3 regions of the Halomonas sp. 707B3 genome follow, and region 2 is predicted to be linked to each of the others. Evidence: predicted binding sites of a transcription regulator. Region 2 holds the regulator's gene; each other region holds the start of a gene.

Region 1 (2,267 bases), on a different contig from region 2:
GTCAAGTTAGATCGCCACTTTATCTCTGGTATTGATCAAGAGCCTGCCAAGCGCGAGTTTCTGCGCTCCATTTTGGATGTGGCGCGTAGTCTGGATTGCCAGCTCATTGCGGAAGGGGTCGAGACGGCTGCCGAGCATCTCTGCCTATGGGAGCTAGACCGCGGGTTGGCACTGCTGCAGGGGTTTTACTTTGCCCGGCCAAGCCTTCAGCCGCCCATGCAGCTCAATACGCTATTACCCGCGACGACCCAGCTAAAAAGCCCGGCAGGGCGCACTGCGCACTCTATTTTGCGCCCCATTGAGAGTGTATCCGCGACTTACTCGGTGCCAATGCTTGCCGAACGCTTTCGCGAAGACCCGCGTCTGCGCTGCGTGGCGGTGATCGAAGGGGGCGTTCCCGTGGCGGTGGTGCGCCGCAATACATTTCTGACCCTGTTCACCAATCAGTACAGCCACGCGCTGTACGCCAAACGCTGCGTACTGGAGATCGCCGATCCTAAAATGATCGTGGCGGAGGCGGATCTCTCCCTGGAGGCGCTGAGTCAGCAGCTCACCGACAGCCGCGATATCGAGCAGGAAGATTTCGTCATCGTCGATGGCGATGGTCAGTACCTAGGGATGGGTAATATCGTCGACCTGCTGCGAGAAATTACCGCGATTCAAGTGCGCCAAGCGCGCCATGCCAATCCGCTCACCGGGCTGCCCGGCAATATTCTGATCAACGAAACCTTGTCTTCGTATTTATCCCAAGGCAGCGGCTTTGCGGCGGCCTACGTGGATTTGGATAATTTCAAGGCGTTTAACGACGCTTACGGCTATGCCCGCGGCGACCACGTGATCATCTCACTGTCCCGATTGCTGCAGGCTCAGGTGGAGAGTGCCGGCGGCTTTATCGGCCATATCGGCGGCGACGATTTCATGATGCTGCTACCGCTGGGGCATTGGGAAAGCGTGTGCAGGCAGATTCTGCACTCCTTTGAAGTCATGGCCCCTGGCTTTTATGAGGAGGGCGACCGTCTGCAGGGGGGGATTTCCATCGAAAGCCGCCAGGGCGGCGTGACGTTCTTCCCCTTCGTCAGCGTCTCGATTGCCGTCAAGCCGATTACTGATCCCGCCCCCTGCAAGGCGTTGGATATTGCTGCGCAGCTCTCGGAGCTGAAGCATCAGGCCAAGAAAATCGCGGGCAATAGCCTGTTCGTGGAGCGGCGCGGCTGCTGCGTGGGCGGCGGCTGCTAAGTCGTCACGGATTCGTCACCTAGGCGTCATGAGAGTGTCCCGAGGCTGTCACATCGGCTCGCCACTATGGCGTTAACACTTCTTAACTCGCTTAGGTGATGCATGCATACTCTCTCTTTCTCTCGTACGCTGTTGAGCGCCGCCGTAGCTGGCACGTTTGCACTGGCAGCGGTCACTGCCTCTGCTGATCTCTCTTCGCGCTACGTGGATAACGACGGCGACATGATCGCCGATGTGCCCAGCGATGAGTCACAGTGGGTTGACCCGGATACGCTGGTATTCGCTTACACGCCGGTAGAAGACCCGGCCGTGTATGCCGACGTTTGGGCGGGTTTCCTGGATCACCTGAGCGACGCTACCGGTAAAAACGTCCAGTTCTTCCCGGTGCAGTCTAACGCTGCCCAACAGGAAGCGCTGCGCGCCGGTCGTCTTCACGTGGCGGGCTTCAACACGGGCGGTGTGCCGGTGGCGGTCAACTGCGGTGGCTTCCGCCCCTTCGCCATGATGGCTGCTGAAGACGGTAGCTTCGGCTACGAGATGGAAATCATCACCTACCCCGATAGCGGCATTGAGTCGGTGGAAGACCTAGCCGGTCGTCAGCTGGCCTTCACCTCCGAAACGTCCAACTCCGGTTTCCGCGCGCCTTCCGCGCTGCTGCGCTCTGAGTACGGCCTGGAAGCGGGCGAAGATTTCGAGACAGCCTTCTCTGGCTCTCACGACAACTCCATCCTGGGTGTGGTGAACAAAGATTACGACGCGGCCGCCATTGCCAACTCTGTCGCCAAGCGCATGCTGTCACGCGATGTGGTGAGCGAAGGCGATTACAACGTCATCTACACCTCGGAAACCTTTCCCACCACGGCCTATGGCCTGGCGAACAATCTGAATCCTGAGCTTGCCGAGCAGATTCAGGACGCGTTCTTCAGCTACGACTGGGAAGGCAGCGCGCTGGAAGCCGAGTTTGCCAACTCCGGTGAAGCTCAGTTCATTCCGATCACCTACCAAGAGAACTGGTCAGTGATCCGTACCAT
Region 2 (2,267 bases):
CGACGCCGCCACGTTTTACCCACCAGCAGCCGGGGCTATCGGCCAATAGCTTATGGGGGCGGCGCTCTGTCTTTGAACATGGTGGGCTTTCGTTACTGGTTCAGGAGTATTTTTTATCTACCATGGCGGATGCGTTGGGCCTTCCGCCGCGCTAGGCTAACGCAGCAGCTTTTTTGACGAGGTAAGCATGAGCATGGACCGTTCTCTGTTGCGCCCGACCGGGTGGGCCCGTTTGGTAGATTTCTTACAGTTAATGCGCTTGGACCGGCCCATTGGCACTTGGCTGCTGATGTGGCCAACGCTGTGGGCGCTGTGGGTCGCGTCAGAGGGCGTGCCGGGCCGCGATGTACTGCTGATTTTTATTGCCGGGGTATATGTGATGCGCGCCGCAGGCTGCGTGGTGAACGACTACGCCGACCGCCACTTCGATGGCCATGTAAAGCGTACCAAGCAGCGGCCACTGGCCACCGGTCGGATCAGCGAAACCGAAGCGCAGCTGCTATTTGTGGCGCTGGTGGCCGCCGCCTTTATTTTAGTGCTGCTGACCAACTGGTTTACCGTGCTGCTCTCGCTTGGGGGTGTGCTGCTGGCATTTATTTATCCGTTTATGAAACGCTACACACACTTTCCCCAGGTGGTGCTCGGGGCGGCTTTCTCCTGGGCGATCCCGATGGCGTTTGGCGCGGTACTGGGGCATGTGCCGCTGGAAGGCTGGCTGCTATTTAGCGCTAACCTACTGTGGACGGTGGCTTACGATACCCAATACGCCATGGTGGATCGTGACGATGATCTGAAAATCGGCATTAAATCCACCGCGGTGCTGTTTGGCAGTGCCGACCGTTTCATCATTGGCCTGCTGCAGTTGGCGACGCTGGCGCTGCTTGCTTGGGTAGGTGTACGGGTTGGGTTAGGCGGGTTCTTCTGGCTGGGTTTGGCAGGCATGGCAGCGACGTTTGCTCATCAGCAGCGATTAATTTTTCACTGTGACCGCGACCGCTGCTTCCAGGCGTTTCTGAATAACCACTGGTCAGGGCTCTTGGTGTTTGCCGGAATTGTTCTGAGCTGGTGGCCTGCAGCTGGCTAATTATGCTGGGTGTCATAGAATTGTCATTAAGTCATGGTGTCATCGTCACAGACATGTCATTGAACTGTTTTGTATAAACGAGTTTTCATAGAACACCGTGAGGCCCTGGATGACCGCCAAGACCGTACTGATTGTCGATGACGAGGCGCCCATTCGCGAGATGATCGCTGTGGCGCTGGAAATGGCTGACTATCGCGTGCTTGAAGCGGACAACGCCCAGGATGCCCATGCGATGGTCGTTGACCACCAGCCCGACCTGCTGCTGCTGGACTGGATGATGCCGGGCACCAGCGGCATCGAGCTGGCCCGTCGTCTCAAGCGCGAAGAGGCCACCGCTGAGCTGCCCATTATTATGCTGACCGCCAAAGGCGAAGAGGATAATAAAATTCAGGGCTTGGAGGCGGGTGCGGATGACTACATCACCAAGCCGTTTTCCCCCCGCGAGTTGGTGGCTCGTCTTAAAGCCGTGCTGCGCCGGGCGACCCCGCGCGGTGTGGAAGACCCCATCGAAATCAATGGATTGCTGCTGGACCCAGTGAGCCATCGCGTCAGCGCCCATGGCAAAGCGCTGGAGATGGGCCCTACCGAGTACCGCTTACTGCAATTCTTTATGACTCACCAAGAGCGCGCCTATACCCGTAGCCAGCTGCTTGATCAGGTGTGGGGCGGCAATGTGTATGTAGAAGAGCGCACGGTGGATGTGCATATTCGCCGGTTGCGCAAAGCGCTAGGTGAAGCGCATCAGAATCTGATTCAAACAGTGCGTGGCACTGGGTATCGTTTCTCTGCTCGGGTGTAATCGTGCGTCTGTGGAGCCGTGAACTGTGGCGAATTATCTGGCTGGCTTTCCTAGGGATGTGCCTGGGATGGCTGCTAGGTTACCCCGGTTTCGGGTTAGCCGCGGGTCTAACGCTCTGTTTGGTGTATCAACTCCGCCAGCTTAGGGCGCTGTTCAAGTGGCTAACGCTCAACCCGCACGATGAGCCTCCTGCGGCAACTGGCATGTGGGGCGAGCTATTCGATCGCCTTTACCGTTACCAAAAAAGCCAGCGCATTACCCAAAGCCGGCTGCGAGCAACCCTCGCGCGTATTCAAGAATCCTCGGAAGCGATGCGTGATAGCGTCGTGATGCTGGATCGCCACGGTGATTTAGAGTGGTGGAACAGTGCCGCCACCGACATGC
Region 3 (2,267 bases), on a different contig from region 2:
GGCCACGCTCAGCAGTTACGCTGACGTGCTCGGTGATGCTGCTTTATCGCAAATAGCCTCCAGCGAGCTATTTTGGGATCAGGTCGTCGAGATACGTTCCTGTGGGGAAGAAGAGGTGTTTGACTTAACCGTACCGGGGGATGCGTGCTGGTTAGCCGACGGTATCGTGAGCCATAACTCGGGAGCGATCGAGCAGGATGCTGACGTCATTGCCTTCGTTTACCGGGATGAGGTGTATAACCCGGATAACCCTGACAACCAGGGGATTGCGGAGCTGATCATCGGTAAGCAGCGTAACGGGCCGATTGGTACGGTGCACATGGCCTTTATTGGTAAATACACGCGCTTTGAGGACCTGGCTCCCGATAGCTACGGCGAAGCGTTTGGCGATTAACTTGAGCGACATGGGGGAGAACGTATAATGCGCAACCCTATTGAGCAGATAGCCTTGAGCAGATAGATAGACAGGAGTAGCAAATGGCAGGTGGTTTTAGGCGCGGTAACCGCAAACGTCTTCCTAAGTTGGAAGGCCGTGGTGAACTCCAGTCGCTAGAGCGCGAGGGGCCTTTTAAAGAGTGGCTGGGCATGCCCGACCTTTATCGCTACTTTCTGGTAGTGGAGGGAGAGAAGTACAGCTACCAAACGGAAGATGCTGAGCTTCCCGTCGCGGTCGGCGACAAAGTAGTGTTTCGGTACAAAGAGACCAAAGGCGGTAATTGGATTGACCGCAACTCGCTGGGTAAGGCGATTGACCCGTCCGAGTATCAGTAAATCGACCATAAGTTGACGAATTGGTCAGGAACTCTTTTCTGTTATTGCCCTCTTAGGCAGTTAGTGCCAAGGTAATATTATTGTCATGGGGCCGCGTCATGCTGTGCTCCATGACGATGACCAATAACAGGAGGGAACCATGGAACTGAAAGCGCTCAAACAGTTCGTCGCGAGTCACGACAACTTTGAAATTCGGGTGATTACCCATTCGGGAAGCCGCTTCTACCAAGTAGAGCTAGAAGATGTAGAAGGCGAACGCCATATGCTGATGCAACGTAATAAGCCGATGCTGTTCCGTTCATTAGATGACGTTTATCTGGAGCTAAAACGTGCAGGCATCCATCGCGCTTACCTGGTGCAACATGTGCCGCAGGATGAAGTGATTGGTCGCGACGCCCATTACAGCTCGCCGCTGACCTCGCGTATGCCGCTAGTGTTTTAATCACTGGTTCACGGTTTAACCTAACGCTTTTCCCACCACAGCCCCAGCCGGATACGGCGTCGGGCAAAAAAACGGTAGCCTGCATCCATCATGCTTCGCAGGCCCGGTAAGCAAGAAAGTCTTACCAGCCGCCGGTAGCCCAACACCGCATACAGGGCCCGGCTGGCGTCCATGCCGATAAACCATCTCCCCTGATTATCCTGCACATGCAGCTGCCCCATCATGGCATCGAAGCTGCGGCCGATTTCGCTTGCGTTAAACTCATTGCTTTGAATATCGATAAGCCTTACGCGCTCTTGATGACGGTGCTTGACAAGCCAAGCAACTTCGACCCGACAAAATGGGCAGTGGCCATCGTGATAAAGCGTGACGGGGGCCTGTGCGTTTAGCGTCGCGAATCGGCTCATGAGCGGGTCTCCTGATGAGAATAGCCTTGCGTGTGGGCTGGCTGGCCGTAGCCTTCACTGGTGGGTAGCTTGGCGAGAAACTGCTCTGCCTGCTGGCGAATCGCCTCGCGTTTCTCCTCTTTCATGCGCGAAAGCGAACCGTAGATGAGTTTCATGCGCGGGTTGCGGTTGAGCTGTTCGGCGTTGGTTTCCAGAAAATGCCAATAAAGGCTATTAAACGGGCAGGCCTTGGGGCCAGTGATCTCTTTGGGAGAGTAGCGGCAGTGCTGGCAATGGTCGGACATTTTATCGATGTACTTACCCGACGCGCAGTAGGGCTTGGAGCCCATCAGCCCTCCATCTGCATGTAACACCATACCCAGCGTGTTCGGCAGTTCCACCCATTCGCTGGCATCTGCATAAACGGCCAGATACCAGTCACACAGCGCCTCGGGCTTTATGCCGCAGAGCAGGGCAAAGTTGCCGGTCACCATGAGCCGCTGGATATGATGAGCGTAGCTATTATCGATGGTCATTTGGATAGCACGCTGTAGGCAGCGCATGTCGGTATCCGCATCCCAATAGAAGGCAGGAAGCTCGCGGGTAAACCCTAGCTGATTCTTCTGTTTGTAGCCGGGCATTTGAGTCCAGTAAAGCCCACGCACATA

Evidence for each region. The regulator PhoB, encoded in region 2, activates phosphate uptake and scavenging genes when phosphate is short. The targets are predictions, from matches to a motif close to TGTCATANNNNTGTCANA.
Region 1: phnD (phosphate/phosphite/phosphonate ABC transporter substrate-binding protein) is a predicted target of PhoB. The motif match lies at 1,272-1,289, and genes of this name have one in related genera.
Region 3: BIS10_RS13860 (DUF6482 family protein) is a predicted target of PhoB. The motif match lies at 842-859, and genes of this name have one in related genera.

Annotation. Positions count from the first base shown of each region.
Region 1 is NZ_JAMZBE010000088.1:3,746-6,012, reverse strand. It holds gene BIS10_RS12220 (bifunctional diguanylate cyclase/phosphodiesterase) at 1-1,236, shown strand, start outside; gene phnD (phosphate/phosphite/phosphonate ABC transporter substrate-binding protein) at 1,339-2,267, shown strand, end outside.
Region 2 is NZ_JAMZBE010000026.1:10,172-12,438, reverse strand. It holds gene BIS10_RS05630 (chorismate lyase) at 1-155, shown strand, start outside; gene ubiA (4-hydroxybenzoate octaprenyltransferase) at 194-1,084, shown strand; gene phoB (phosphate regulon transcriptional regulator PhoB) at 1,194-1,883, shown strand; gene phoR (phosphate regulon sensor histidine kinase PhoR) at 1,886-2,267, shown strand, end outside.
Region 3 is NZ_JAMZBE010000114.1:8,632-10,898, reverse strand. It holds partial or broken gene BIS10_RS13870 (LAGLIDADG family homing endonuclease) at 1-394, shown strand, start outside; gene BIS10_RS13865 (hypothetical protein) at 478-771, shown strand; gene BIS10_RS13860 (DUF6482 family protein) at 911-1,213, shown strand; gene BIS10_RS13855 (thiol-disulfide oxidoreductase DCC family protein) at 1,234-1,620, opposite strand; gene BIS10_RS13850 (cryptochrome/photolyase family protein) at 1,617-2,267, opposite strand, start outside.